Linked DNA regions of Rosistilla ulvae. The main gene of each other region encodes a partner of the protein of the gene in region 2 in a complex. Links are inferred from orthologs where the notes say so. Each region holds a gene or a part of one and is shown on either strand. Other genes may lie near its edges. The genes, in order: mnmE and mnmG.

Region 1 (14,555 bases), 4.7 Mb from region 2 along the record:
CTCGAAGGCACCAAAGTCACTCCGTTGGCTGAAGGGGCGACCGAACTGGTCTGCAATTATGGATCCAGCGAGATTCGCATCCCCGTGAAGGTCACGCGGCCGAGCGAGAAGCTGCCGATCAGTTTCGAAAAAGATATCGTTCCGATCATGACTCGCAGCGGTTGCAACACCGGCAGCTGCCACGGCGCGAAGATCGGCAAAGATGGCTTCATGATCAGCCTGTTCGGGTACGATCCCGCTGGCGATTACAGCCGCATCACCCGCGAAATCGGCATGCGTCGGATCAACCTAGCCGTTCCCGCCGACAGCCTGTTCTTGACCAAAGCGACTGGCGCGGTAACGCACACCGGCGGCAAATTGTTTGACAAAGAGAGCGTCTACTACGCGACCATCCTTGAGTGGTTGGAGAACGGAGCCCCCAACGACCCGACACCGCCACCCGCGGTTTCGAAGCTGGAAATCTATCCTCCTCAAGCGGTCATCGAAGGTGCGGGCAGCAAGCAAAAGTTCATCGCGGTCGCCCATTACGACGACGGCACCACACGTGACGTGTCGAACCTCGCCGCCTTCATGACAAACAACGAAACCTCCGCTTCGATCGACAACGAAGGCAACGTCACCGCCGGTGCGCGTGGCGAAGCGTTCATCATGGCTCGCTTCGAAACGAAGACCGAAGGCCGCCAAGTGATCGTGCTTCCAGAAAACCTGAAGTACGAAGCACCGCAGATCACCGGCAACTACATCGATCAATCGGTCGGCAAGAAGCTGAACCAACTGCGGATCCTACCGAGCGGTTTGTGCAGCGACGAAGAATTCTTGCGTCGCATCACGCTGGACGTAACCGGCCAGATGCCCACCGAAGAGGAATACCATGCCTTCATGACCGATACCGCGCCGCAAAAGCGGTCCGAGTTGATCGATCGCTTGTTAGAACGCAAAGAATTCAGCGAGATCTGGGCGATGAAATTCGCTCAGCTGTTGATGATCAAAAGCTCCAACCAAGTGAGCTACAAGTCGGCGTTCCTGTACAACCAATGGTTGACCGACAAATTCGCTCGCAATGTCCCCATCGACCAAATGGTTCGCGAAATGCTGGGGGCTACCGGTGGTACGTTCAGCAGCCCAGCAACCAATTACTACCAAATCGAAACCGACACGCTCAAGCGAGCGGAAAACGTCGCCCAAGTCTTCATGGGAATCCGCACTCAGTGTGCCCAGTGTCACAACCATCCATTCGATCGTTGGACACAAAACGATTACTACAGCTTTGCCGCGTTCTTCTGCCAAGTCGGCAGCAAAGGTGCAGAGGACTATCGCGAACGAATCATCTACAACCGTGGCAGCGGCGAAGTCAAACACGTCGTCACCAACAAGGTCAGCCCACCCAAATTTCTGGGTGGTGAATTTGCCGACACCAAGGGCAAAGATCGCCGTGTTGTGCTGGCCGAATGGTTGACCAGTCCAGAGAACCCTTATTTTGCTACCAGCATCGCGAACCGCGTCTGGGCTCACTTTATGGGCGTCGGAATTGTAGAGCCCGTCGATGACGTCCGAATCAGTAATCCCGCCTCGAACCAAGAGTTGTTTGAAATGTTGGGAACCAAGCTGGGTGAATATAAATTCGACTTCCGCCAGCTCGTTCGCGACATCTGCAATAGCGAAGCGTACCAACGTAGCGCAACGGCAAACGAAAGCAACAAGACCGACACACGCAACTTCGCTTATGCGACGGTTCGCCGGATCCCTGCTGAAATGCTGCTCGATTGCATCGGTCAGGTAACCGACACCAACGAGAAGTTCCGCGGTCTTCCACTGGGAGCCCGAGCCGTTCAAATCGCCGATGGTCGCACATCGACCTACTTTTTGACGACGTTCGGCCGTGCTCCACGCGATACCGTCTGCGACTGTGAAGCGTCGACCGATCCATCGCTTTCACAAGCCTTGCACCTGCTTAACAGCAACACCACCAGTGGCAAGATCACTCAAGGCAAAGTGATCGACAAATTGCTGGAAGGCGATGCGACTCCCGAACAAGCTCTCGATCGGCTCTATATCCGTTGCTTGGCTCGCAAGCCAACCGACACGGAAAAGGCCGAACTGTTGGCGACCATTGGAAAATCGCCCTCTCCCAAGGAAGGACTCGAAGACATTTTCTGGGCTTTGCTAAACAGCCGGGAATTTGTTTTCAATCACTGATCCGCGTGTAGAATAGATCGATACTACGCCGCCCATTGCGGCGTTTGCAAACGCGTCGTGCGAATGCCCGCCATCGACAATCGCTTTGGCGGGCAGCACTCCGGTTTCGGGGTGAGCGATGCGCTGCGAAACTACATCGATATCGCCGATCCGCCCCCACTGTGCCCGCTTGTTGCGCGGTGAGGTTGGTTCGGATGATTCCCTCCCCACCTAAATGCATTCGCCGCCATGAAACGAATCTCCTTTCTCCTGTTAGTCGCCTCGTCGTTTAGCACTTTGCACGCTGCCGATGAAAAGCCGACCGACAAGCCGAAGTTGAATTACATCGATCATGTTCTACCGATCTTTCGGCAGAGCTGCTTGAAGTGCCACAACGCGAACGATGCCAAGGGTGGTCTGGCCATCGACAGCTATGCCGCGTTGATGGAAGGTGGCGGCAGCGGTGAAGTTGTATTCGACGGGGATTCGGGCAGCAGCCGGCTGTACCAGGTGATGACTCACGAAGATACGCCTGTGATGCCTCCGAATTCGGAGCCGCTGCCGAAAGAGCAATTGGACATCATCAAGAACTGGATCGATGGCGGTGTACTGGAAAACAGCGGCAGTAAGGCCAAGAAAAAGAAAGGCCCTTCGCTGACCTTCACTGCGATGGATGCGGGCGGAAAGCCCGACGTGATCACCATGCCAGAATCGGTCTGGCGGGTTCCTGTGATCACGACTCAACGCAGCGCTGCGGCGTCGGCGATCGCAACCAGTCCCTGGGCACCGTTGATTGCAGTGGGTGGCCAACGTCAAGTCTCACTTTACAACACCGACACCGCTCAGCTGGAAGGTGTGCTGCCGTTCCCCGAAGGTGTTCCGCAAACGATCCGTTTCAGCGTCGACGGCGCCTATCTGATGGTCGCTGGTGGCACGCACTCATCCTTGGGGGTTGCAGCGGTCTACGACGTGAAAACCGGCGATCGACTGTTCCGCGTCGGCGATGAATTGGACACCGCATTTGGTGCCGATATGAACGATAACATGTCGCGGATCGCGTTGGGTGGTCCGGAGAAGATGCTGCGGATCTTCGACACGTCGACCGGCGACAAGCTGTTCGATCTGAAAAAACACACCGATTGGATCTACTGTGTCGACTACAGTCCCGATGGGATCTTGGTCGCCTCGGGTGATCGTTCCGGCGGTCTACACGTCTGGGAAGCGGACACCGGGCGGCTGTACTTGGACCTGATCGGTCATACCGCGGCGGTTCGAGGCGTCTCGTGGCGAGCCGACTCCAATGTCCTGGCCAGCTGCAGCGAAGACGGAACCGTCAAGCTGTGGGAGATGACCGAAGGGAAACAGCTGAAAAGCTTCAAAGCGCACAACAGCGTGACCGGCATCATGATGGCCAAAGACGGCCGAATCGCGACCTGTGGCAAGGACCGCACGGTCAAACTGTGGGACGCCAACGGCGGTGCGATTGCTACGCTGCCCGCGTTTGGCGAACCCGCGTTGGAAGTCGCGCTGACCCACGATGGAAGCAAAATTGTCGGTGGAGATTGGTCGGGACGGACCGTCATCTGGAGTGTGGCCGATCCCAAGCAAGCACATGAGATCGCCCCCAATCCTCCCACACTGGAACAACAGCAGAGCGCTCAAGCCGCGCAGGTCGCTGAATTGCAGAAGGCTTTGACGGCATTGGAAGCGAAACAAGCGGCGGCTCAGAAATCAGCCGACGGATCCAAAGCGGCACACGACGCTGCGGTCGCCAAACTTGCACAAACCAAAGCGGCACTCGCCAAGGCGACCGCGGACAAAGCCGCTGCCGAAAAACTGTTGGCCGATCTGACAGCTCAGAAAGCTGCCGAAACCAAGCGATCGGACGACGCTAAACAGAAAGTCGCTGCGTTGACCAAACAAATGCAGGACGCCAGCGTGCAGATGCAGGCCAACAACAAAGCGATGACCGACGCCACCGCGCGACGTGATGCCGCCCGCAAAGAATTGCAAACCGTGAATACTGCGATTGCTAAACTGGCCGCTGACATGGACGCGCCGACCAAAGCCAAGGTCACCGCCGACGCAAAGCTTCAAGAGCTGACGAAGCTGCAAGCTGACGCCGCGGCTGCGGAGAAGAGCGCGGCCGATTCACAGGCCAAGACCGAAGCCGAACTCAAAGCGGCTGAAACCAAACTGGCGGCAACCAACAAACAGTTGACCGACCTCACCGCCGCAATCGGGGTTGCGACGCAACAGGTTGCCGCAGCGAAGGGCGAACAGAAAAAGGGGACCGATCAGGTCGCCGATCTCAGCCCGAAAGTTGCCGCGGCTCAGACTGCCGTCGACGCCAAAAATGCTGCCGTCGCCGCGTTGCAAAAACAAATTGCCGACACCAAGGATGAAGCTGAGAAGAAGTCGTTGAACGAACAATTGGTATCGGCGCAGGGCGAAGCCAAGGCGGCAACCGATGCAAAGGCCGCCCTCGACCAACAACTGGTTGCGGCCAATGCAACGAAGGCAGCCGCCGACAAAGCACTGTCGGAATTGAATGCCAAGATCGCTGCGATGGAGAAGCAAAAAACGGACAACACCGCTTCGCAGGCTGCCAGCCAAAAACAGATCGCCGATCTGGCGGGCACGCGTGACGCTGCCAAAGCCGAACGTGCAAAGCAAGCCGCCGTCGTGGCCAAGTATGCCGCGGACATCGGCGAGGTCTCCAAATCGCGTCAGGAAGCTGAAGCGCTGTTGGCAACGATGAACAAACAGAATGCCGACCTGACGGCAAAACAGAAGGCGCTCACCGCGACCGATAACAAGGAAGAAGCAGCTCGCGTGGCAGCCGCAGCCAAGGTCGCCGAATTTAAAAAGGCCGTCGAAGCTGTCACGCCGATGGTCGCCGCCGCGAAGGCCGAAGAAACCGCAGTCGCCGCAAAGCTGTCGGAGCTCACCAAGAAGGCAGCGGCCCAGCCAGCGGAAGTCGCGAAATTTGCGGCTGCGATCAAACAGAACACCGCCCAGGTCCCAGTTGTCGAAAAACAGATCGCTGATTCCAAGGCAGCTCTGGACGCGGCAACGGCTGGTTTGGCAAAAGCGAAAACCGAAACCGACGGAGCTCGCGCAAACGTAGCGACCGCTCAACAGCGTCTCGAAGGCTTGAATACCGAATTCGTCGCGTTCCAAAGCACGGCGGCTAAATTGGCTCAAGCCCAAGCGGCTGCGGAAGCTGCGGCCGAAGCAAAACGCAAAGCGATGGAGGCCGAAGCCGCGGCTGCGGAAAAGGTCGCTGCGTCGATCGCCGCACGCGACGCCCAGTTGAAGCAGGTCGAAGAGAACATGAAAAAGCTGGAAGCTCAACTGGCAGAGATGCAAAAGGCTCAGGCCGCGGAACAACAGAACCTCTCGGGACTGAAGACCAAGGTAAGCGAGCTGGAAGCTGCCGCCGACGAAGCCCTTTCCGAAGCGGAAACGCAAAAGGAAAAGGCAGAGTTTTTCAAGTCAGCTTACGGCAGCTAAACCCGTTGCAGGACGAGCGTCGATCGGACTTCGTGTACGATCGACACGAGATATCCCTATCTTCCAAACGGTTTGTCCCGGTTAATCGTACGAGCGATCCCGTGGGCTTACCGTTTTTTCATTGGATGTCCCCGTCGCGAATCGCTAAGGTCCAGTTCTCCAGGCAACCGGGCGCTAGCAGGTCTTCGGTTTACTTACGTTACCGAGTGCGGAAGCGAGATACTGATCCGGATCGTCCACTCACTTGTTGGGCTGAGCGTCACTCGCCAACTTCAATGGGCCAACGAAAGCGACAAACGGCAATCGCGTGACGGCTGATCAGCGCCAACACAATCCAATTTGCCCGACGATCGATCCCGGACGATCCATCTTCAAGAACGCTAGCGCACCAAAGCTTGGCGTATCCGAGCGGCGACGGCTGGATCCTGTTCGGTCGATAGCAGCGTGCGGAGTTCTTTTGCGACGTTCGGATCGTTCATCGTTCCCAACGCAGACAGCGCCCGCATCCGAACGCTCCGTTCCGCGTCCTCGGCTAACCAAAGCAACCAACGACGCGGGTCGATATCGGATCGATTCGTAATCTCATCGATCAACGTCATCCGGATCGCCGCGGTGTTCGAAGCCAAACGGATCGCCAGGCTAAGATCGGCCGGTCGAAACCCGCGGTGAATCAATTCGCTGCGAGCGGCTTGAGCCAACGGTTTGCGGATGCTCGACAAAAGATCGATCACCGCGCGAGTCGAATACGCTTCCAACGCACCGTTGGTCGAATATCCGCCTGCGGAAAGGATCGGGGCCGAGCCGCCGATCGGCAGCGTCACCACAGCGTCACTTGGGGCGGTTCTGCTAGCCAACATCTCCGGCTCCAGCGAACTGGTTTCCACCAACTCCGGCGGTGCGGCCGGACGGGGGCGACCGGTGGGATCGACCCACAGATTTTCATCGAGCCCGTTTCTTGAAACGGCGGGCGAACCGGGTGAATCCAAAGCGAGTGGTTGAACGCTAGGCAGGAACTCCGATTCCTCGGTCAGTGCCACATCCAACGCTTGCGGTGGTCCCGCGGGCATCGCTGCAGCGGGCAATGGTTGGGTCGATGCTACCAGAGTCGGCTCGTCTGCAACCGCGTCGTCGGGCAAACCGATCTGCGATAACAGCGACGTCGCCAACCGATAACTGGTCTGGGCGCGTTGCAGGTCGATATCCAACGTATCGAGCAACGTTTGGTTCAACAGATCGGTCAACCAAGGGTAGCGATCCGGCGGTATCTCGGGCAATCGGTCGGCGATTTGACGCGTCAATTCAAAATGACAAGCGGCTCCACTGACAGGCCCTTTCTGCATCGTCGCGTCTTGCATCGACTTCAGGACTTCGAACGAAGCCCGCGCCACGCCGCGGTCGCGATGCGACAGCGATTGAACCAGGACGGGAATCCCTGGGACACCCAAATGTCCGATCGATTGCAATCTTTCGGCCTGGGATCCCAATGGAAGATCGTCGATGCCTTGGGTAAGCTGGTTCAACAAAAACCAATTGCAGACGCGCGGCACGACAAAGACCGTCAAAACGGCGACCATCCCGATCGCGGCCCACCAGGGCCAACCGGAGAAACGCCGTCGACGCCGATAGGCGAACGGGTTGCTGGATTGGTGGTGGTTCATGCGGTGACGGCTCCGGTGCGGTTGACCGCTGAATTCTTCTGTGATGTGAATAATAAGACAATAGCAGTATTGGAATTGCCCGGCGGATTGCGGCCTCACCAACCTCCGTCGCCAAGCAATTTCCAAGTGAGAAAGCCAGGATCATGTTTGCGACTCAAGAAACGATCGCCGCGATAGCATCTCCGCCCGGCGGAGCGATTCGCGGAATCGTTCGCGTCAGCGGCCCCGACACAACGCGGATCTTGCACGCGTTGTGCGCGTCGGATGGTCCGTTTCCCGACCGCGCCTCGCGAATCCAGGCGCGGCTGGATCTGGGGCAGCCGCTGGGAGAGGTCGACGCTAGCATTCTGCTCTGGCCCGATGACCGCTGCTACACCGGGATGCCAAGCGCAGAGATCCACTTGCCCGGGGCTCAACCGATCTTAAACGCAGCGTTGCAGCGGTTATTGGACCATGGTGCCCGTATGGCTGAACCGGGCGAATTTACCATGCGAGCCTTCTTGGCCGGGCGCTTGGACCTGACCGAAGCCGAAGCTGTCTTGGGCGTGATCGATGCCGACGACAAGCGGACGCTCGACGCCGCGCTGCGGCAGCTGTCCGGCGGCCTCTCCGGACCGCTGAACCAGCTGAGAACCGAGCTGCTGAATTTGCTAGCTCATCTCGAAGCGGGACTCGACTTTGTCGAAGAGGATATCGAATTCATTTCGCAACACGAACTCTCGACGAACATCCAACGGATTTGCCAGCAGGTCGAAGCGATCACCGACCAGCTGACGTTCCGAAGCGGTTCGACCGGGGCGCCTCAGGTTGTGCTGCGCGGCGACCCCAATGCTGGCAAAAGCAGTCTGATCAACGCACTGGCGAGCGAAGAGATTGCAATCGTTTCGGCGACAGCCGGGACGACGCGCGACTGTGTCGAACAGACGCTCGACTGCGGTGGGCTCGCGGTCCGTTTGATCGATACCGCCGGCATCGAACAGGCCCGCGATGCGATCAATCAACAAGCTCAAGCATTGGGGGAACAAGCGCACCAAGAGGCCGACCTGTTGCTGGTCTGCATCGATCTGAATCAAGAGAGTTTGCGGCCGTGGCAACTGGCGCCGCGAGAGCCCGGAAACCATAGCAGTCAACCGATGCTGTTCGTGGGAACCAAACGCGATGCTTGCCAGCGGTTGCCCGATTGGGTTGACGACGACTGGCTGCTGACCAGCAGCCTGACCACTTTCGGCATCGACGACCTGCGTACGCAGATTGGCCAGCGGCTGCAATCGTCCGATGCTGTCGAATCGAGCACCGTTTCATCGACTGCGGTGCGCTGTCGCGAAACGCTCGTTCAAGCGAGCGATGCCCTGTCGAATGCTCAACAGGTGATCGAGCATCAATTGGGCGAAGAACTGGTCGCGGCCGAGCTTCGATTCGCGTTGGACGCCATCGGCCGGGTGACGGGCGTCGTCTACACCGATGATATTCTCGATCGCATCTTCAGCGAATTCTGCATCGGCAAATAGCGACTTGCTAGCAACATCGCCTATCCAGCTGTCAGCACTTCGATCAACCCGCGGCAGAAATCGGGCAGGTCGTCGGGGCGTCGACTGGTGACATGATTGCGGTCGATCACGACGGCGGCATCTTCCCAAATCGCACCGGCATTGATCAGATCGTCTTTAATCCCGGGCGAACCGGTGACGCGGATACCTTTGTAGACGCCGGCGGAAATCGGAATCCAACCGCCATGGCAGATCGCCCCGATCGGTTTCCCCGCTTCATGAAAATCGCGAACGATCTGCAAAACCTTCGGGTCGCGGCGCAGTTTATCGGGCATGAAGCCACCGGGAACGACCAAACCGGTGAAATCGGCTGCATCCATATCGTCGATCGCCGCGTCGGAGGTGCAGGGATAGCCGTTTTTGCCAGCATAATTCGTGTTCGCTGCGGGCCCCGCGACCACCACCCTTGCTCCCGCTTCGATCAAACGCAGCTTCGGATACCAAAGTTCAAGATCCTCGTAGATGTCCCCGACGAAGACCAAAATCTTGTGTTTAGTTAATACAGGCATGGGGTTCCTTCAGGAAAAACACGGCGGTCGGCCAATTGGCCCCGTCAAATGCAGGGTGAACATAGAAGCGTGGCATCGTACCAAGGGACCGCATGGGCCGCAAATTGCCATTCCAACAACCCTATCGATTCGACTATCGTCCCCTTAGATGGCAGCAATCGATCTTCGGAAACGTGGACCGATCTGCTAATGTTCCGCTTTGATCTCCAGAAAAGCTAAACCACCTACTACCATTCAAAGGGCGTCACGGATGATGCGTTTGATTCGATCGATCGGCCTGTTGGGCCTGCTGTCAGCGGCGACCTGCCTAGCCCAGCAAGCGACTCCGGGGCAGCCGCAACCTGCCACAACCCCCAATGCGAACGCGCAACCAACCGGCCAACCGTTTCCTGCCCTGTCGGCAGAACAACAAGCCCGGTTGGACCAACTGTTAACCGCATGGGAATCGTCCAGCAATTCGACCAAGCGGTTGTCGGCTAGTTTCAAGCGATGGCAGTTCCGCCCTTTGCAAGCACCTAAAGAAATCCACGCAACCTGGGCTCGCGGCGAAGTCAAATACCAAGCTCCCGCGCAAGGTATGTACCGCGTCGAAGAGATGTTGTTCTTCAACGGTTTCGACGACAAGAAGGCGCCGATCTACAAGAAGGAAGCAAACCAACCGGGTGATTGGTGGGTCTGTACCGGCAAGGAACTGCTGGAATTTGATCGCGCCAACAAGAAGTGCGAGATCTTAGAACTGCCCCCCGAAATGCAAGGGACTCAGATCGTTTCCAGCCCGTTGCCGTTTGTCTTCAACCTGAACGCTCAAGAGATGAAGAACCGGTATTGGCTCCAAGAACTGCCCCCAAAAGAACAAGGGGAGTATTGGTTGGAAGCGTGGCCCAAACATCAAAAGGACCGCGCTGAATTCATGAAGGTGATGATCATCATCGACGCCAAGCAATTCCTGCCCAAGGCGTTGGTCCTGTTCCCACCCAACTTTGATCAACGCAACAACCCCGAACGCGACGTCTACGAATTTGCGGACGTGCAACGCAACGGAAACTTGTTTTCCAAAGCGATGGAGGGAATCTTCGGTCAGAACTTCATCGATGTCTCGCCACCGTCGGACTGGAAGATCATTCGCAACAAGTTCAACGCGGGGGCGCCCCCCAAGATGGCTCAAGAAAACGGTAACGCTCCCCTCGGCCAAGCACCACAGAGTCGATAGCGATTGCCGCATCGAAAAAATGGAACCTGCGGTCGCCGTCGACATCTGTGTCGCTGCCCTCCGCAGGCCGAATGCGAATTGCCAGGCTTCCTTCGCTTCGCATCCCGTCCCGCCCGCTCCCCTCCTACCATCACTGCTTCGCTAAAAACAACGACGATGCATGCTCGCCTCGAATTTTCCTGTCGTGTCGCAACGCTCATTGGGGTATTGGCACTTTCGTTGGCTACGGGATGCGGAACAACAAAATCAAGAACCGCAACCGATCAACTGTTGTTGTCCGACGCCGTCGACCGCAGCATATCGGCGATCGACTTTCGTCCGCTGGCTGGGAAAAAGGTCTATCTCGATACGACGTATCTGGCGGCGGTGAAAGGAATTCTGTTCGTCAACTCCGACTACATCATCAGTTCGCTGCGACAGCAGATCATCGCCGCGGGCTGTCTGCTGGAAGAAGACCGCAAAACAGCGGAACTGATCATCGAAGCTCGGGTCGGCACGCTTGGTGCCGATGGCTACCAAGTCAGCTACGGCATCCCCGCTAGCAACGCATTGTCGACCGCTGCGTCCCTGGTCGCCGAAGCGCCACCGGTTCCCACGATTCCTGAGATCTCGTTTGCGCGCCGCGAGTCGAACGAAGCGTCTGCAAAAATCGCGGTGTTTGCATACGATCGTGAAACCCGCAAAGCGGTCTGGCAATCGGGGATCTCACGCAGCGAATCGGATTCCCGCGACACATGGGTCCTGGGCGTTGGACCGTTTGAAAGTGGCACCGTGCGAGAAAGTACGCGTTTGGCCGGACGCGATCTCCCCTCGTCCCACAAGGAAGACCACTCCCATTCCAGTGGCGCATCGCCACTGCGGCCCCCCGTCGACCTCAACGCTCAAACTCGATTCGAAGATGGGTATCCGATCGTCCCCGGTGCGCCACCGCAACCAGATCTGATGAACGAATCGAGCGAGGCGGTCGTGTTGGATGCATCCCAAGGGGGAGAACTGAAAACCGTTTCGTTTGAAGAAGCTGCCAAACACGCCGATACACCGTCGGGCGAAGCTGCCAAGAAACCGGCGGGCAAGCCCGCAGAGGCAAAAAAACCAGCAAAGAAATAGCCGACGCATCTCGCTCCACAACTCGCTTTTCCCACAGGCATCGCATGTCCGACAAACCCTACCGTATTTTGATTTCGCGTTTGTCCGCGATTGGTGACTGCATCGCAACCCTGCCGATGGCCGCGGCGATCAAGGCGGCGATGCCCAACGCAACGATCACGTGGGCGGTTTCCTGCGCGGCCCGGCAACTCCTTGAGATCTGCCCCGACGTCGATCGCGTGATCTCCGTTCCCAAACGCTATCTCCGCACTCCCAGCGATCTGATGGCGATGCGTCGACAGCTTCGCCAGCAACCGTTCGACTGTGTGCTCGATCCACAAAGCCTTACCAAAAGCGCCGCCTTGGGATGGATGAGCAATGCGCCGCTGCGGATCGGATTTGCCAAACCGCGAGGCCGTGAACTAGCCCCATGGATGAACACGGTCTCCGTCGACAGCGATCCCGATCTTCACGTGATCGACGCCCAAGCCGAACTGCTGCGACCGCTGGACATCGTGCCGGGCAAGCCGCAGTTCAACCTGAACATTCCCGACGACGTCAGCCGTTGGGCCAAACAGCATGTGACGGAAACCGTCGGCGATCCCAACCCCGTGATTATGAATCCCGGAGCCGGTTGGGACAGCAAGATGTGGCCGGCGGAGCGGTTTGGGCAGGTCGCGGCGTGGCTTCGCAACGAACACAAAATCCCGACCCTGATCGTATGGGCGGGCCAACGCGAACGCGAATTGGCCGAACAGATTCGCCAGGTTTCCGATGGCGCCGCGGTCTTGGCAGCCGACACGTCGCTGGTCCAGTTGGCCGCGGTCTTGAAACATACGAAGCTGTTTCTCAGCAGCGACACCGGCCCGATGCATCTTGCCGTCGCCGTCGGCACCCGCTGCGTCACGCTACACGGACCGACGCGGCCGGAGTTGTCGGGCCCTTATGGCCCCGAACATCTTTCGATCCAAAAGGCTCGCTTCGACGGTACCAGTCGGCAGCGGCGCTCGGCCGACAACTGGTCGATGCGTGCGATCGAAGTCGTCGACGTTTGCGCCGGTTTGACACAAATGCTCAGCCGCTCATCGCGAGTGGCCGCATAAAGCCTGCCGCCGTCGGTCACAATGCGTTGAAACCTCCCGTCTACTAGGTTCCCGTCCGCCCCATCGGACGTTACGCTGATCGTGGGCCGCACGCTGCGCGTCTACGGGCTCACCGATCATCGATCGTGTCATTTCTCCTATAGGCTTACATCATGAATTGGAAAAATATCGAAGGCCTCGACGGCGTGGAATCTCCGGGGCTGCTTGTCGATTCCGAAAAGATCCAACAGAACATCGATCGGATGATCGAAATCGTCGGCGGTGCAGAGCACATCGACCGTCTGTTTCCGCATGTCAAAACGCACAAGATGCCCGAAGTCACGCGGATGCAGGTCGACGCGGGGATCACGAAATTCAAAGCGGCCACCTTGTCCGAAGCTCAAATGGCCGCCGGTGCCGGTGCCAGCGAGGTCCTGATCGCTCATCAATTGGTCGGCCCCAAGCTCGATCGCTTGGCTACTTTGATCGAAGACTTCCCCAACACAAAGTTCGCCGTCCTCACCGACGACCCGCAAGCTGCCGACGCGATCAATGAAAAGTGTGGTGACGCCGATGCTCCCTTGGATGTCTATATCGATATCGATTGTGGCATGCATCGCACCGGGATCCCGTTGGGCGCTCGAAGCGATGCATTGCGAGCGCACATCGATTCGCTGTCGGGACTGAATTTTGCTGGCCTGCACGTTTACGACGGCCATCTGCACGATCCCGATCTGCAACAGCGGACCGACAAAGTCAAAGAGATCCTCGGCAAAGTCGCCTTGCACGAGAAGGAACATCCGTCGCCGCGGATCATCGTCGGTGGATCGCCGACGTTTGGCATCTGGGCTGCGGAAACTTCCTGGCATCTCAGCCCCGGGACCACGCTGTTGTGGGATTTTGGGTACGGAGACGCCCACCCCGATCTTCCGATGAACATCGCCGCCGCGTTGATCTCCCGCGTGATCAGCAAACCGGGGGAAGGGAAGGTCTGCATCGATCTGGGCCACAAATCGATCGCCGCAGAGATGCAGTTGGAAAAACGATTCCAGTTCCCCGACCTTCCCGATGCTCAACCGATCGGCCAAAGCGAGGAACACCTGGTCCTGCAAACGCCAGCTGCCGCTTCGATGCAAGTCGGCGATATCGTGATCGCCATCCCTCGGCATATCTGCCCGACAGTCGCTTTGCATTCGCATGCGACCGTGGTCAGCGGAGGCCGAGTGACGGGCGAGCGGTGGCAAGTGACCGCTCGCGATCGGTAAACCTTCGACGAGGCTGACCAGTGAAAAAGCAAACGCGTCCGGTCGAGGTGACGATCCCCGCCTGTGGCGTGTTTGTTTTGGAAAGTCATCACGCCGCCGACTTCCAAATGGAACCGTCGCGCCACCCCTTCACGGAGATCTTCCATGTGATGCAGGGATCTGGAAAGATCCAGATCGATCACTGCCACGTCGGGTGCCAGGCGGACGATACGATCGTGATCCCACCGGGATGCGAACATACGATCATCGATGCTCCCGAGTTCCCACTTTCGCTCTACGGGATCTGCATCGCCACGGAACTCTATGCCTGGCAAGGCATCTCGCCCGACTGGTGTAAAGCGGGCGTACGACCGATCAACAAGCTCGCGTTGCCCGGAATCCGCGATGCCCTGCGACGAATGCTTTATGAGCAATCGATCCCTCGGCAAGGGAGCGACCTAACGATCGTGGGTCTAACGATGCAGTTGCTAGGCACATTGGCAGGCAACAACGCAAAGGCACCACCAC
Region 2 (14,546 bases):
TCGACGAGATCGTTGAGGCGATGGTCGCCGGTTGCCGTTCCGAGCTTCATCGCGCTGTCGATCCGCGATGGTTGCGGTTGGCGATCAGATGTGTCGCCAGGAATCAAGTGCCGTTTGTTCCCCAGTTTTCACTGACGCAGCAGTTGCGGCAATTGGCTGCGGCATTGGCGGGATCACCGTTAGTGGTTTTGATTTCTGCCACGTGGAACGAAGCGTGTGATGATCCGCGAATGATGGGATTGGCGGCGGGTTGTGAATGGGTAGCCGATCAAACAGGTGGAGCGGTTTACCTGGTGACCGATCCTGCGATCGCAAGCCAGCGGATGCTGGAGAAGTTGCCGTATGTGCATCGTTCTGGAAGCGAGAATCCGCAATTGCCGTTGTCCGGAGCTGCAGCAACTTCGCCGGAAGCGAATGTCGTTGCGGAGGCAGCAAGGCCGGGGGCGGATCGGCTAGCCGGCAGGCAGAACCCGGTCGAGCGGAAGCTGGTCTTTCCGATCCTTGGCCGCCCTCATCCGGGCAGTCCAGGAGAACAGTTGCTTGCCAGAACGCTTGCCAACGATCCATCACTGGCGGGGATGTTTGAATCCAATGTACGTGTTTTGGCGGTTCGTGATTCTCCGTGTGTGGTGGATTTGCTGTGGCGAGCTGGTAAAGTAGTCGTGGAAGTCGATGGCTTTCGGTTCCATAGCACGGAGGAAGAGTTTCGCAAGGATCGTTCTCGCGACTACGAATTATTGATCAGCGGTTATCTGGTGTTACGGCTGCCGCATGATGAAGTGATCGCCGACCCGTTGTTGGCGATCGAGAAAATTCGTGACGTCGTTAATTTCCGGATTGCTGAAAATCAATAGGTTGAGGTGGCGCGTGATATCGACTGAATTGAGTCCAATGCAACGGCTGTTCTTGTGGTCGCTTGCGGTCAGTCCCGGGGGCGGGCTGTATCTGAAAGAGGCTAAAGTGAAGCCGACTCCCGCTGGCAACCGCAAGCTGTTGGAGAAGCAAGGCTTGACGAGAGAGAGCGGCCGGCCGACCTATGTCGAATTGACCGATGAAGGTTGGTTGTGGGTGCAAGAGCATCTGAACGAACCGATCGACACGCGGAGCCCACGGATTAAAGACGTCTTCGCCGGTCTGACGCAGCTGTTGGCCAGTTATTTTGCCAGCCAAGATCAAACGCTATCGATCGGTCAGATGATTCATCAAGCTCAGGATTATCAGCGTCGAGTGGCGGAGGAAACTGCAGAAATCGTGCGACAAGCGTCTGCTGCGGAGCCCAGCCTGCAAGACCCAAGCGGTCTCCCGGAGGCGATTCAACAAGCCTGCTTGCTGTTGACCGATGGGCAGTTCAAGCAACGCGTGCGACTGGCGGAGCTGCGACCGCTGCTGGACTCTTACGCACGCAACGATGTCGATGATGCGCTGTTGGCAATGCAGCGTCGGGGAGAGTTGTCGATGATGCGGCTGGAGAACCCACTGGAGATTGGTACGGCCGATCGCGATGCTGCATTAACAACGATCAGCGGACAGGAAACTCACATTTTGTATTTGCAAGGAGCAAGCCCATGCCAGCCTCAACTGCAGTAGATATCGCCGTCGACGCAATGCGGCGCGTGACTTTTGATTGCGCGGTCCGGCTGCAAGATGTGTGGGTCGATAACCCAACGGATGTCCGCAAGCTCCACGAGCCGCTGAGGATCGAATTTGCGAATCGGTTGGCGGAGATTCGTCAGAATCCGCGGGCAGGGATTATGGGCTGGCCGATCGTCGGTCCCGGTGGAGCGGGGAAGACGCATTTGTTGGGCGATTTCCGCCGGTCGGCGATCGCAGCGGACGCGGCGTTTGTTTTGGTCGACATGACCGACGTTCGCGACTTTTGGGAAACGTTGTTGCAGGGTGTGATCGATTCATTGCAACAGGATGTCGATGAAGGGAGGACGCAGCAGGAACTGTTGATGCGTCGCTTCGTTAAGCTGTTGTGTCCCCAGAGGCCGGTGCATGAGGTGCTGGCGACACTGACACAAAACCGTCCGCAAACTTTGAAGCGGAACATCGACAAGATCCTTGGTTACCTGCAGAGGTACAACGGGGGACGCCATCAAACCAATACGCTTAAGCATCAGGATGCGATTCGGGCGATCTGTTGCTTGAATTCTGAGGACATCGAAACCCAAAGCGTCGGTTACGCGTGGTTGCAGGGGCAGCAGTTGGAGTCCCAGGCTTCGCAGGGATTCGGATTCGTTCGCGATGTTGCACTGCCGCGTGAGATCGTTAAAGGAATCATTTGGTACATGAGCCTCAATGGGCCGACCGTGGTCGCGTTTGACCAACTCGATCCGATTGTGCATCAAGTCGGGCAGCGTCAGTTTCGGGATGTCGCCGAACAGGAACAGGCTGCGTCGGACCAAATCGTCCAACAGATCGGTGCCGGGCTGGCATCGATGCGCGAACTCGACTGGACGCTGCCGATCGTGGCATGCATCGAATCGACATGGCACATTTTGCCCGAGATCTGCTTAGCCAGCCAATTGGATCGGTTTCATGAACCAAGCGTGCTGCAGCCGACCTCCGATGGATCGATCGCTGAAATGATCGGCAAGCGGCTCTCCGATGGCTATCGGCAAATCGGTTTCAAGGCTCCGTATCCCACTTGGCCGTTTACTTCCGATGCGCTGGCGCAACTGGCCGACAATACGCCTCGACATGCCTTGAAGGTCTGCGACCAGTACCGCCGTAAGTTCTTGACGCAGCAAGCTGTCGAGGAGGTTTCTTCGATCGAGGCAAAGCCCAAAGGAACCGGCCCGGACGGGTCGGAGTCGAGTCGTCTCGATGGTCGATTCCAAGAGTTGCGGGAAGCGGTGGATGCGGAGACGATCCTGGATGAGAAGGCAGAGGATGAGCGGTTGGCGCCGCTGTATGACGCGGCGATGCGTTGCCTGATGATCGAGCATCAGGATCGAGTCCCCAATGATGTCGATGTCATTGTCGAGCGTGAATTTGCTGGTGGGGCAAATGCCAAGCCGTTGCATGCGCGGGTGCGATTTGTCTTCCACAACGAGCGAGGTCGGGAGCTGCACTTCTGCGTGCGCGGGTTGGAATGGAAAAATGCCCGTGCTTTCCAAAGTCGCTTGCGTTCGGCGATGACGCAATCCGGAATCGATCGTGATCTTTCCTATCGGCATCTCACCATCGTTCGCCACAAGCCATTGCCGGGAGGTGCGCTGACCCAACAGTTAGTCGACACGCTGCTGAAGCAGGGAGGGAAACTGTTCCCGTTAAACATCGACCAACTGAAGACGCTTGCAGCATTGAACACTCTGTTGCACGAGGACGATCCCGATTTGAATCGCTGGCTGCAATCGCGGACACCAATTAGCGCGATGTCCGATCTCGCAGAGGCTCTCGTGCCACAGCACGTCTTCGATTCCTTGTCGCCAAAGACGCCGCAAGATCCCGAAGCCGAGGCGTTCCAGAGTCAGTTCGATTCGACAACTCCCGCTGATGTCGGGGCAGCAGAGAAGGAAGATTCTGTTGGAGCAGCAAGCCCGTCGGAACGCAACAACATGAATGAGGCGACACCCGATCTGTCGCCGAGGAATGGTTCCGAATCGAAGGTAAGTACGTCGCCCGAGTTTCGGTCGAACCGTTTGCCACTGGGAATGCGCGTTCAGGCTTTTGGCGAGTCAACGCTCGTCGAATTGCCCGTACCAACGCTGGCCAAACATTCGCTGGTGCTTGGTGGCGCGGGGTCGGGGAAGACTGTGACGGTTCGACGAATCGTTGAACAGGCGGCCTTGGCAGGGATCCCTTCGCTGATCGTCGATTGTGCACAAGACATGTGCACGTTCGACGAGCGGCGCGATCAGCCTTCGGAGTATTGGGGGGCTGATGATGCCGACGCGGCGGCGCAATTCGCACAGCGAGTGGAGCAGGTCGTTTGGACACCGGGGCGCGAAGATGGCAACCCGCTGTGTTTGGAGCCGATCCCCGACTTCAAGGCGCTTCGCAACGATCCGGCTGAGCTGGATCAAGCGGTGAAAATGGTCGAAGGTTCGCTGCGCGAGATCGTTGGGGCAACGCAGTCGTCTCAGCGCGCTCGTTCCAAGGCGGGGATCTTGTCCCGTTCCCTTTCGTTTTTTGCAGCGCAGGCCACGACCTGTTCGCTGCCAGCATACGCCCAAATGCTCGATGAATTGCCCTCTGGAGCGATGGTGGGGGTGCAGAATGAGCAGAAGTTGGCGCGGGAGATCGCAGACAGTTTAAAGGTTGCTATCGTCCAGAATCCTCTGTTGGGCAGTCGCGGGGTGAAACTCGATCCGGCGGTGCTGTTTGGCGACGAACGAGCCAGCGAGAGGTTGCGGCTGTCGATCATCAGCTTGATCGGATTGCCGGGGAAGTCGGCTCAATGCGACTTCATCAATCAATTGGCGATGACGTTGTTCTCGTGGATCAAGAAGAATCCGACGCCGCCGGGCGGCCGCGCTCTGCGTGGGCTGGTGGTGATCGACGAGGCACGCGACTTTGTTCCCAGCCAGGGAAGTTCATCGTGTCTGGCAAGTATGCGGCAGTTAGCGGCGCAGGCTCGGAAGTACAAGCTGGGAATTATCTTTGCTACCCAGCATCCCAAAGACATCGACACCAAAATCGTTGGGAACTGTGCAACGCATTTTTATGGACGGGCCAACTCTCCCGCGTCGTTGCAAACCTTGACGGAGCTGATGTCGGGAAAAGGTTCGCAGGCCAATGACTTTCCAAGACTAAAGACCGGGGAGTTTTATGTTTCGTTCCCCGATGGCGAATTTGCGGTGCCGGCAAAGATCCAGATCCCCGATTCGCTGACTGCGGGACGTTTGTTGGACGAAGCCCAGATCCTGGAGAAGGCAAAAGCGTCGCGAAATGTTGTGCAGTGACTGCCGTGACGCAACATCGATGTTGCTTGTAGCGTCACGCCGCCGGAGCCGGTATTTCACTGCGTGGCAGCCGGAATATGCACGGTTGCAACGCAGCCAGTGGGGCTGCTGTCGATGGCGATCTGGCCGCCGGCTAGTTCGATCACGCGTTGGGCTTTGCAGAGGCCAAGCCCAAGTCCGCGGCCCGCTTCACGCCCGCTGAAGAATGGGTCGAAGGCGTGCCGTCGTTCGCGCTCGTTCAGGCCAGGCCCGCTGTCGGTGACCCTCAGACGCAGAATTTTGTCAGCGCGAACCAGTTCGATGGCGATCTGGCCGGGAGGGTGGATCGCTTCGCAGGCGTTGCGCAACAGAGAGCGGATCGCGTCGGCAATCTGTCCGCGATCGATGGTGGCTCGGCAATCGGGGGCGATCTGCGAGGAGATCGCGATGCCGTCGATCGCGCTGCTGGCGGTGAATTCATCCACGATCTGGCGGACCAATTCCGAAACGTCTTCGGGGTCGCTGTCATCGGCAATCTTCGGCTGCGGCGGATTCGCGAAGAACATCGCGTCGGCGATCATCTCGTACGCACGCATCGCCTGGTTGACGATCGCGGCGAGCATCCGTTTGCGATCGGGAGAGCTTTCGTCGCGGGCGAGGCTCTGCGCGCGAGTCGAGATGTTGGCCAGCGGATTGTTGATCTCGTGGCTGAGGCCGTAAGCAAACTCTTTTAACGCCGCGAGCTTTTCCGTATTCAGCGCGTTGTCGAAGTGAGCATTTGTCGCCGCGGCGCGATCGATGGTTTGCAAAAGCCGCGCGAGGTCGAGCTTGTTGCCGCCGAAATCGGGACATGTTTGCGGGAGGTTGGTGGCGTCGACCAATCGAGGCCAAGTCTGTTGCCAAGCCGATGGAGCGGCGGGGCCGGTGACCTGCAGCCATCGCTCGGGGGAATCCCACGCGGTGGCATCGCGGTGCAGTTCGCACCACTGGGGATGGAAGCTCTGTAAGTCGCTGGGCGGATCGCTTCTTCGGTCGCTGTCGCGGAATGCAGCAGCGAGCGCAGCGGGAGCCTGGTTGGCTAGGTTGCTGAGCGTAAGGAGAGCCGCGTTATTGGAAGCTGCAGATTCCAACAGCATCCAGATCCGCAGTGCGGGATCGGATTCCAACAGCGCTCGAAGCGCGTCGGAGGTGGGTTGCAGGAACTGTTGAGCCAGTTGATTTGCGGTGGCGGTCGACAGCGGCAGCCACCAGCGTGAGCTATTCCACGAGATCGACGGCAGCAGCCCGGTTTGGTTCATGGGGATTCCGCGTCGGTCCGGCATCCAGTCGGGCATCGGTTGCGAGACTGGTGGATCGCCGATTTCGCTGGCTTACAGTTCGGTAACGTCTAGTGTTCCGCTTTGCGTTCGATCTCCAGCAGATCACAGCCGCGAGCGATCAGATCTTCGATCGCAAATGGCTTCTGCATGAAGTCGTTGGCGCCTGCATCGCGGAGCGATTGAACTTTATCTTGTTCGATCATGCCCGAGATGCAGATGATTTGAACGCTGTCCATGGCAGGGTCGCTGCGGACGCGTTGGCAAACCTCTTTGCCGTTGATATCGGGAAGCATGACATCGAGGATCACCAGGTCGGGGCGAAACTCTTTGACTTGCATCCCCGCATCAAAGCCGTTGTTGGCGGTGCGGAGATCGAAGCGGCCATCGCGCTCCAGGCCTTCGACGATCAGTTCGACCAAATCGACATCGTCGTCGACGACTAGGATCTTCTTCTTGCCGCTTTCGAGAGCGTCGGTCGGAATCCCGTTGTCCTTCATGAAGGAATACAGGAGGTCGCGTGGAATCCGCCGGAATCGGCTGCCAGGGACTCGGAAGCCCTTGAGCGTTCCGTTGTCAAAACAGCGAATGATCGTTTGTTGGCTGACCTTGCAAATCTTGGCAGCCTCGCCGGTGGTAAAGACCGTTTTTGTGGTCATAGCATTCATCCTCCCTGCATGAGCCTGAGTTCGCCAGGCAATCCGTCGCTCCCGTCCGAAAGAACGACCGGGTGATTGAGACAGTCTGGTAGCTGAAGGAACGTCTTAAGCTTCAGATCTGGCTCGTCGACAAAAACCCGTTGCGTTGCCTATACGTGATAGGGGCAGCCTACAGGTCGCATTCGGCAAGGGCATCCGGCCCTTCCCTGATTGCCAGGTTTGCCAACTCTGGGAATTATACCTAAGACGCGTGACCGGTCAAGATGAATTCGTTTGGGGTAAGCTGCGGCTTTTCAATAGCTTGCGACGATTGGCGGCCTTCTCAATTCGGGCTTGCCGATTGGGGGGGCGGAGTCTGAGGCCGACGCTCCGGCTTGCTGGTTTTTGCCATGTTTTGCGACTCCAGGTTAGCCAGAAGGAGGGCGATGTCGGCGGGCGTGATTCCGCTGATCCGACGCGCTTGGGCGATCGTGATCGGCCGCACCTTCTCGAATTTTTGAAAAGCTTCGGTTCGCAGCGAGCGAATGTTTTTGAAGTCGAAATCGGCGGGGATCTTCTTTTCCGACAACCGGTTCATCCGCGCGATCTCGGTCTGTTGCCGATTGACGTATCCGGCATACCGCGTGTCGAATTCGACCTGTTGAGCCGCTTCGGCTGAGAGTTCTCGCAGTTGCGGGACTGCTTCTTCGATCTGTTGCCACGTCGTTTCGGGGCGGCAGAGGTACTTGGCGGCTGGTTGTCCCTCGATGCGGCCCGCCTTGAGCCACTGGGTTCCCTGGTCGATCTCGGCCAGTTTGGTTTCGAATCGCTGCCAGCGGGCGGGATCGATCAAGCCGACGTCGTTGGCGATCTTGGTTAAGCGGCGGTCGGCATTGTCCTGTCGCAGGGTGAGTCGATATTCGGCGCGGCTGGTGAACATTCGATACGGTTCGTCGGTCCCGCTGGTGACGAGGTCGTCGATCAGCACACCCATGTAGGCGTCTTCGCGGCCGAGAATCAGCGGTTCGCGGCCGGCAACGGTCAGAGCTGCGTTGGCGCCGGCCAACAGTCCTTGCCCGGCGGCTTCTTCGTATCCGGTGGTGCCGTTGATCTGGCCGGCCAGGAACAGTCCATCGACTAGCTTGCTCTCCAGGTGGGGGCGAAGCTGCTGTGGCGGACAATAATCGTATTCGACGGCGTATCCATAACGCATGATCTGGGCGTTTTGCAGGCCGGGGATCAAGCGGAACATCTGGTCTTGGACATCGCGGGGCAGGCTGGTCGAGACGCCGTTGACGTAGACCTCTTGGGTGTTGAAGCCCTCGGGTTCGAGGAACAGTTGATGCGAGTCGCGTTCGGCAAATCGGACGATCTTGTCCTCGATCGACGGGCAATAACGTGGCCCGGTACTGTCGATCTGGCCGCTGTACATCGGCGCCCGCTGGAGGTTGGCGCGGATCAGGTCATGGACCTGGGCATTCGTGTGGGTGATCCAGCAGGGGAGCTGCGGGGTGGTGATCGCATCGGTCATGAAGGAGAACGGTTGCGGATCGTCGTCTCCCGGCTGGCGTTCGGTTTGCGAATAATCGATCGTGCGGCCGTTCAGCCGCGGAGGGGTGCCGGTTTTGAAGCGTTCCAGTTGGAAGCCGAGTCGATGCAGGGCGCCGCTGATCCCGGCCGTTGTCCCTTCGCCGGCGCGGCCCCCTTGGGTTTTGGCTTCGCCGGTGTGCATGATTGCTTGCAAAAAAGTCCCCGTCGTCAGCACGACGCAGCGGGCGCGGTAGAGCGCGTCCCCTTTGACTTTGACTCCCGTGATCTGTGTGCGTCCGTCGATCGTTTCGGTGACCAAGTCGTCGACGACTTCCTGCCGCAGCCAGAGGTTGGGCTGTTCTTCGATCAAGCGTTTGATCTCGATCTGGTACGCCTTTTTGTCGGCTTGGGCACGCGGGCTGTGCATCGCCGGCCCCTTGCGTCGATTGAGCATCCGGAACTGGATGCCGGTCCGATCGGTCGCGATCCCCATCAGGCCGCCGAGGGCATCGACTTCGCGGACGATATGCCCTTTGGCGACGCCGCCGATCGCCGGATTGCAGCTCATCTGGCCGACGGTATCGAGGTTGGTCGTCAGCAGGGCCGTCTTGGCTCCCAGCCGGGCCGCCGCCGCGGCAGCTTCGGTTCCGGCGTGCCCGGCACCGATTACTAGGACATCAAAATCGTATTCCGCCGCAAACATATTGTTTACCTAGATGAGCCGTGTGTTTGATTCAAGTTGATCCGCTGAAAATGCCGAACCGAACAAGGGGTGTGCGTGACCGGCACGACCCGCAATTTGAGTGCGACAGGAAGAATCAGCATTCGCGACGACGGTTTGCTCGTGCAAATCGCAGCTCGCGACCGATCTGACCGGAGCGATAGGGATCCATGGGACAAAAGCGAATTCACCGAACGTTGGCGGTCTTGTGTGCCATTCCTTTATATTGTTGCACAAACGTCGCCGTTGCCCAGGCACCTGCGATGCAGGCCAGCGTGATCGCAACGCCTCCGGCGACGCAGGACTTCGGGGCTGGAGTGTTCCTGAACAACACCAGCTTTGATATCCCCTTTTCGGTCGAGCGGACGGGGGCCCAGCCGGTCGAGGTTCAATTATTTGTCTCGCGAGACCAGGGGAAGACGTGGAAGTTCTTCGCTCGGCAGCCGGCTAATGAAAGCGGGTTCCCGTTCCAGGCTCCCGAGGATGGCGATTTCTGGTTCTCCACGCGGACGATCGATGCTCGCGGGATCTCGTATCCGACCGGCAACATGGCGCCGCAGTTGCGCGTGTTTGTCGACACGACCAATCCGCAGGTTCAGGCGACAACCGATTCGGATATCAACGGCCAGATCGTGTTGGATTATGCGATCACCGATGTGGCGGTCGACGAAGAGTACATGCAGTTGGAGTACATGACCGATGCGGTTCGGCAGTGGATGCCGATCTCGATCGAAGGTCGCCCGGGGCGTCGTCCCGAGGATGGTGCTTTGGTGGGGCGGATCACGTGGCAGCCGCAAACCGAATGGCGTCAGGTCTACGTGCGAATGATCGTCCGCGACAAAGCGGGCAACCAGACCGTCTTCAACGAACAGGTGCAACGCCCTCGCGTGGCATCGAATCCGATGACGTTCGCTAGCGGACAGCGTCAGCCGGGCCCAGGGATGGCTGCGACAGCGGTTTCGGATCGCTCGACTTTCCGCGGCAGCCCAACTTACGCTCAGCCAGCGACGACACCCGGTTACACTCAGCCAGCCTATCGGTCGGCTCAAGCGGCTCCAGTCGCCGATCCGGCTTATCCTCCCGCGACAGCGCCAGCACCGTCGACTGGTCAGCCGGTTGCGGCGACGAACCCCGCGTACAATTACACGCATCCCACGACGTCGCAGTATCGCGGCGCGGTCCCGATGACGGCGCGAGCGGTTAGCGATACGCAAGGTTTTGGACTCAATCCTCCGCTGCAGCAACAACAGCAGCAACCGCCTGTCGGTGGGCAGACTCCGAATTACGCAGCGACCGAGCCGGCGGCTTCGACTTATTCGCCTCCTAGCACGCCGCAGCAAAGCCAGTCGATGCAGCGACCCGCGGCGCCTCGCGAAGCATTCCGTCCGCTGCAGGGGACTCAGGTCAGTGCGTCGACGCCAGCAGAGACTCAGTCGCCGGCGGAGACCAGCGGCGAACGGCAGGCTCGATCGTTGTCCTTGAACGACACGCCGAGGGTGACGCGGTCGAAGCAGTTCAGTCTCGATTACGAAGTGGAATCGGTCGGGAATGGCGGGGTCGAAGCGGTTGAACTTTGGGGAACTCGCGACGGCGGCCAGACTTGGCAGCGTTGGAATGCCGATCCCGACAAGCAGAGTCCGTTTGATATCGAAGTGTCCAAAGAAGGCATTGTTGGATTCCGGATCGTGATCGTGGCGGCGAATGGGTTGACCACGCCGCGGCCCGTCTCGGGAGATCCAGCGGACATCTACGTGCTGGTCGACACCACGGCGCCACAGACTCGGGTGACCGGGGCGACTTATGGCGACGAGAGCTACACCGGTTCGTTGATCATCGATTACGCCTGCAACGACGAAAACTTTGGCCCGCGCCCGATCAGCCTCGCCTTCTCCGATTCGCTCGACGGTCCCTGGACCACGATCGCTACCGGCTTGGCGAACACGGGGCGTTACATTTGGCCAGCCGATCCGCAATTGCCTCGCGAGATTTACTTGCGAGTCGAGGCGACCGACAAGGCGGGGAACGTCGGCGTGCATGCGTTGGACGTGCCGGTCTCGGTGCAGGGCTTGTCGCCGCAAGGCCGGATCAATGGGTTCCAGCCGATCGAAGGGCAACCCGAAGGCACGCAAGCCGCTCTGCCCCGGGCAAGCTTTCGTTAGAACCGGCGTCGGTTTTCGGTTTCCGCGATTCCGTGTTACTTGCTATCTGCCCTATAATGTGTAGGTGTCGAAGGCAAGTGAGACACGGGAGGCTGGACCGATGTCGGACGACGCCGTCAACAATCCTCACGACCGGTTTGTTCGCCGGTTCTTAGGCGAGATCGATCAGGTGCGGCAGCTTGTGTTGTGGCGTCTGCCGCCGGAGGTCGTGGCGGAGCTGGATCTCGATACCATCGTTCCGGCCAAGCAATCGTTTGTTGATCAAACCTTGCGGGAGAGCCTTTCGGATCTTGTCTTTGAGGTCGCGTTGGCTGGTGGCGGCGAGGCGTTGGTTGTGTTGTTGTTCGAACACAAATCGAAGCCCGACGCGATGACTTCGTTTCAGGTGTTGCGTTATATAGTTGGGGTGCTGGACCAGCGGCAGCGCGATTCGCTGCCGTTGTGCTGTGTGATCCCGATCGTGTTGTATCACGGTGTGCGGCCATGGAATGTCGCCCGGTCGTTGCCGGAATTGATCGATGCTCCTGCATCGCTGCAGCCGTATGTCCCATCGTTCACCCTGCCTTTGATCGATCTGAGCTGTTGCACGGATGAAGAATTGCGTGCCGAATCGCTTTTCTTTGCGTACATGTCGCTGCTAAAATATATCGGGCGCGATGAACTGCCCGAGAGGTTGCCAGAGCTTTTGCGACTGTTTCGTAAATTGCTCCCTCCAGCGACGGGGTTGTCTAGTCTCGAAACGATCCTCCGCTATCTGGTCAGCGGAACCGACCGAGTGACTCGCGACCAGTTGCGGACAGCGGTCGCCGACGCATTGCGAATCGAAGGAGAAAGCCTGATGCCAACTATTGCTGAACAGTGGTTACAAGAGGGGATTGAGAAGGGGGAGTGGATCGGTCGGATCCGGACGCTTCAGGAGGTCTTGGGCCGCAAGGTCGATTCTGTCGAGTCGTTGATGTCGCTGCAGGTGAGCGAGCTTCAGCAGTTGGCCAGCGATTTGAGCGAGGCGTTGCCTAAGGAAGGTCGTTGATTCTGAGTAGCTGTCGGGTGTTGTCTTGGCGGAAAGCCGCTACAGTTGCGTCGTTTGAAACCGTATTCCGCTCCGATGTTCGTCACTTTGGTCTGCCCGCCGATCGATTCCGACCATGCCGCTTCTGAACGCTTTTGATCTGCTGACCGCCGCCAGCGACTCCGCCCCCAGCGCGGTCACCGTCTTGTTTGGCGACGATCCGATGCTGCGTAGCTGGACGTTGCGGAAGCTGTTGGGCTTGGATGCGGCGGAAGAGGATCGCCCCGACAGCATCGATCTCGATGGCGAACTGGCGGAGTGGAAGGATGTACGGGATGAATTGCAGACCGGATCGCTCTTCTCGATGGGGCAACCGCGATCGATCGTTGTTCGCGACGCCGACAAATTTGTCTCCAAGTACCGCGCGGAACTGGAGGCGTACGTCGCCAAGCCCTCTTCGGCGGGGTTGCTGCTGTTGGAACTGAAGTCGTTTCCCGGCAACACGCGACTCTATAAAGCGATCAACAAAACCCATCTGTTGGTCCAGTGTGCGATTCCGACCGGCAGCGGCCGCAGCACCAAACCCGATCTGAACAAGCTGAAGTCGTTTTTGTGCGGGTTCGTCGCGGCGCGACACCAGTGCAAACTGCAGAAAGGGGCCGCCGAGACGCTGGTCGAGCTGTCCGGCACCTCGCTGGGGCTGCTCGATACCGACATCGCCAAGCTAGCGGTTTGCGTCGAGCGGGGGGCACCGGTCACGGACGACATGGTTCGCAAGTTTGTCGGCGGCTGGCGCAGCAAGACGACTTGGGAGATCATCGATGCAGCGACCGAAGGGAATTCGGGTGAAGCGCTGCGGCAACTGGATCACCTGATCGCCAGCGGCGAGAAGGCGTTTGCACTGCTGCCTCAGATTTCCTGGTCTCTGCGGCGACTGGGGCTCGCCGCCGCCGCGATCGACTACGCGGAGAAGTCGGGCCGCCGGATCTCCTTGTCCGACGCGCTGCAGCAAGCTGGCTTCCGCCCGTTTGATATGAAGAAGGCCGAAGCTCATCTGCGGAAGATCGGCCGACCTCGCGCCCAACGGATGCTCGGCTGGCTGTTGGATGCCGACTTGAAGCTCAAAGGAACCCACTCGACCGATGATCGGGCGCGTTGGGTTTTGGAGGAGTTGTTCCTCAAAATGGCTAGCTGAGCTGCGGTTTTGGCCGGTTGAGAATGCTTGCAAAGGCTGCTGCGGAAATTCTGTTCCGGCGGGTGATTTCAGTTGTCGGAGTTCGGGAAAGACACGTTTTGCCCGACTTTGTCCCGTTTTGCGGCATTTGGCGGGAGGTTACCGGAAAATAGTCGAGATATCCGACAGCGAACGCGTTGACAGGTAATTTGAAGAATTTGTACGATATGGGGCTTCGACAAGCTGATAAGTCAATATGTCCGCAAAGAGCGTTGCTCCTAATTCCGTAATCTGAGATTCCGTCATGGCCGTTCCAAAACGCAAGCATTCTAACAGTCGTACCAACAAGCGACGTTCGCACGATCACTTGAGCCGCAAGCAATTGACCTATTGCCCCCAGTGCAGCTCGGCAACGCCGACTCACACCGTATGCCCAAAGTGTGGGTACTACATGGGACGCACGATTGTTGAAGTCAACGAAGAGTAGACCGCAGCTCGGTTCATCTCATCTGACATCTCTACACTAAGCAATCGCAAATCGCTTGGATTTGCTGCATTGCCGTTGGTCTATGGACGCTCATGGTTTCGCTCGAAGTGCAAAAGATCGGTTTTCTGTTCCCCGGGCAAGGCGCTCAGTCCGTCGGCATGTGCCGCGACCTGATTGAGCAGAAGCCGGTTGCCCGCGAGGTGTTTGATCGCGCTTCGGCAATCCTGGGCTATGATCTGGCCGACGTTTGTCTGGCGGGCCCCGAAGAACGGCTCTCGGCAACCGAATACAGCCAGCCAGCTCTGTTTGTCAGCAGTATCGCTGCAGTCGAGGTGCTGCGAGCCGAACAGCCGCAGGTCGTTGAAAAAGCGACGGTCGCCGCGGGGCTGAGCCTTGGCGAATATACAGCTGTCTGTTTCGCTGGCGCCTTGGACTTCGAATCCGCCGTGCGATTGGTGCAGCGTCGCGGTCAAGCGATGCAAGCCGCTGCCGATGCTGTCGAAAGCGGCATGTCGAGCGTGCTGGGCATGGACGCGGAAAAGCTGGCCGCGTTGTGCGAACAGGTCGCGGAGCCGGGCGAAGTCTTGCAGATCGCCAATTTGCTGTGCCCAGGAAATATCGCA

The links.
Region 1: the proteins of mnmG (region 2) and mnmE are in contact, whole or in part, in a solved structure (PDB 9HIP), measured with the Escherichia coli proteins. The link is inferred for Rosistilla ulvae from one-to-one orthologs.

What each region holds. Positions count from the first base shown.
Region 1 is NZ_CP036261.1:5,112,542-5,127,096, forward strand. The notes cover bases 6,776-9,674. They hold mnmE (tRNA uridine-5-carboxymethylaminomethyl(34) synthesis GTPase MnmE), read left to right. Parts: upstream 6,776-7,492; coding sequence 7,493-8,857; downstream 8,858-9,674. Other genes in these bases: EC9_RS18010 (HEAT repeat domain-containing protein), read right to left, coding at 6,776-7,349; EC9_RS18020 (type 1 glutamine amidotransferase domain-containing protein), read right to left, coding at 8,878-9,405; EC9_RS18025 (TIGR03009 domain-containing protein), read left to right, coding at 9,656-9,674. Also shown: EC9_RS18000 (DUF1549 domain-containing protein), read left to right, coding at 1-2,196; EC9_RS18005 (c-type cytochrome domain-containing protein), read left to right, coding at 2,425-5,691; more of EC9_RS18010, read right to left, coding at 6,072-6,775; more of EC9_RS18025, read left to right, coding at 9,675-10,615; EC9_RS18030 (DUF6655 family protein), read left to right, coding at 10,886-11,722; EC9_RS18035 (glycosyltransferase family 9 protein), read left to right, coding at 11,767-12,804; EC9_RS18040 (D-TA family PLP-dependent enzyme), read left to right, coding at 12,957-14,048; EC9_RS18045 (helix-turn-helix domain-containing protein), read left to right, coding at 14,069-14,555. UniProt on the Escherichia coli protein: Exhibits a very high intrinsic GTPase hydrolysis rate. Involved in the addition of a carboxymethylaminomethyl (cmnm) group at the wobble position (U34) of certain tRNAs, forming tRNA-cmnm(5)s(2)U34.
Region 2 is NZ_CP036261.1:458,874-473,419, forward strand. What follows is about bases 6,632-9,521. They hold mnmG (tRNA uridine-5-carboxymethylaminomethyl(34) synthesis enzyme MnmG), read right to left. Parts: upstream 9,077-9,521; coding sequence 7,187-9,076; downstream 6,632-7,186. Other genes in these bases: EC9_RS01775 (response regulator), read right to left, coding at 6,632-6,864; EC9_RS01785 (hypothetical protein), read left to right, coding at 9,265-9,521. In the rest of the region: EC9_RS01755 (endonuclease domain-containing protein), read left to right, coding at 1-854; EC9_RS01760 (hypothetical protein), read left to right, coding at 892-1,587; EC9_RS01765 (ATP-binding protein), read left to right, coding at 1,566-4,910; EC9_RS01770 (sensor histidine kinase), read right to left, coding at 4,967-6,223; more of EC9_RS01775, read right to left, coding at 6,277-6,631; more of EC9_RS01785, read left to right, coding at 9,522-11,253; EC9_RS01790 (Rpn family recombination-promoting nuclease/putative transposase), read left to right, coding at 11,354-12,283; holA (DNA polymerase III subunit delta), read left to right, coding at 12,399-13,457; rpmF (50S ribosomal protein L32), read left to right, coding at 13,741-13,923; fabD (ACP S-malonyltransferase), read left to right, coding at 14,016-14,546. UniProt on the Escherichia coli protein: NAD-binding protein involved in the addition of a carboxymethylaminomethyl (cmnm) group at the wobble position (U34) of certain tRNAs, forming tRNA-cmnm(5)s(2)U34.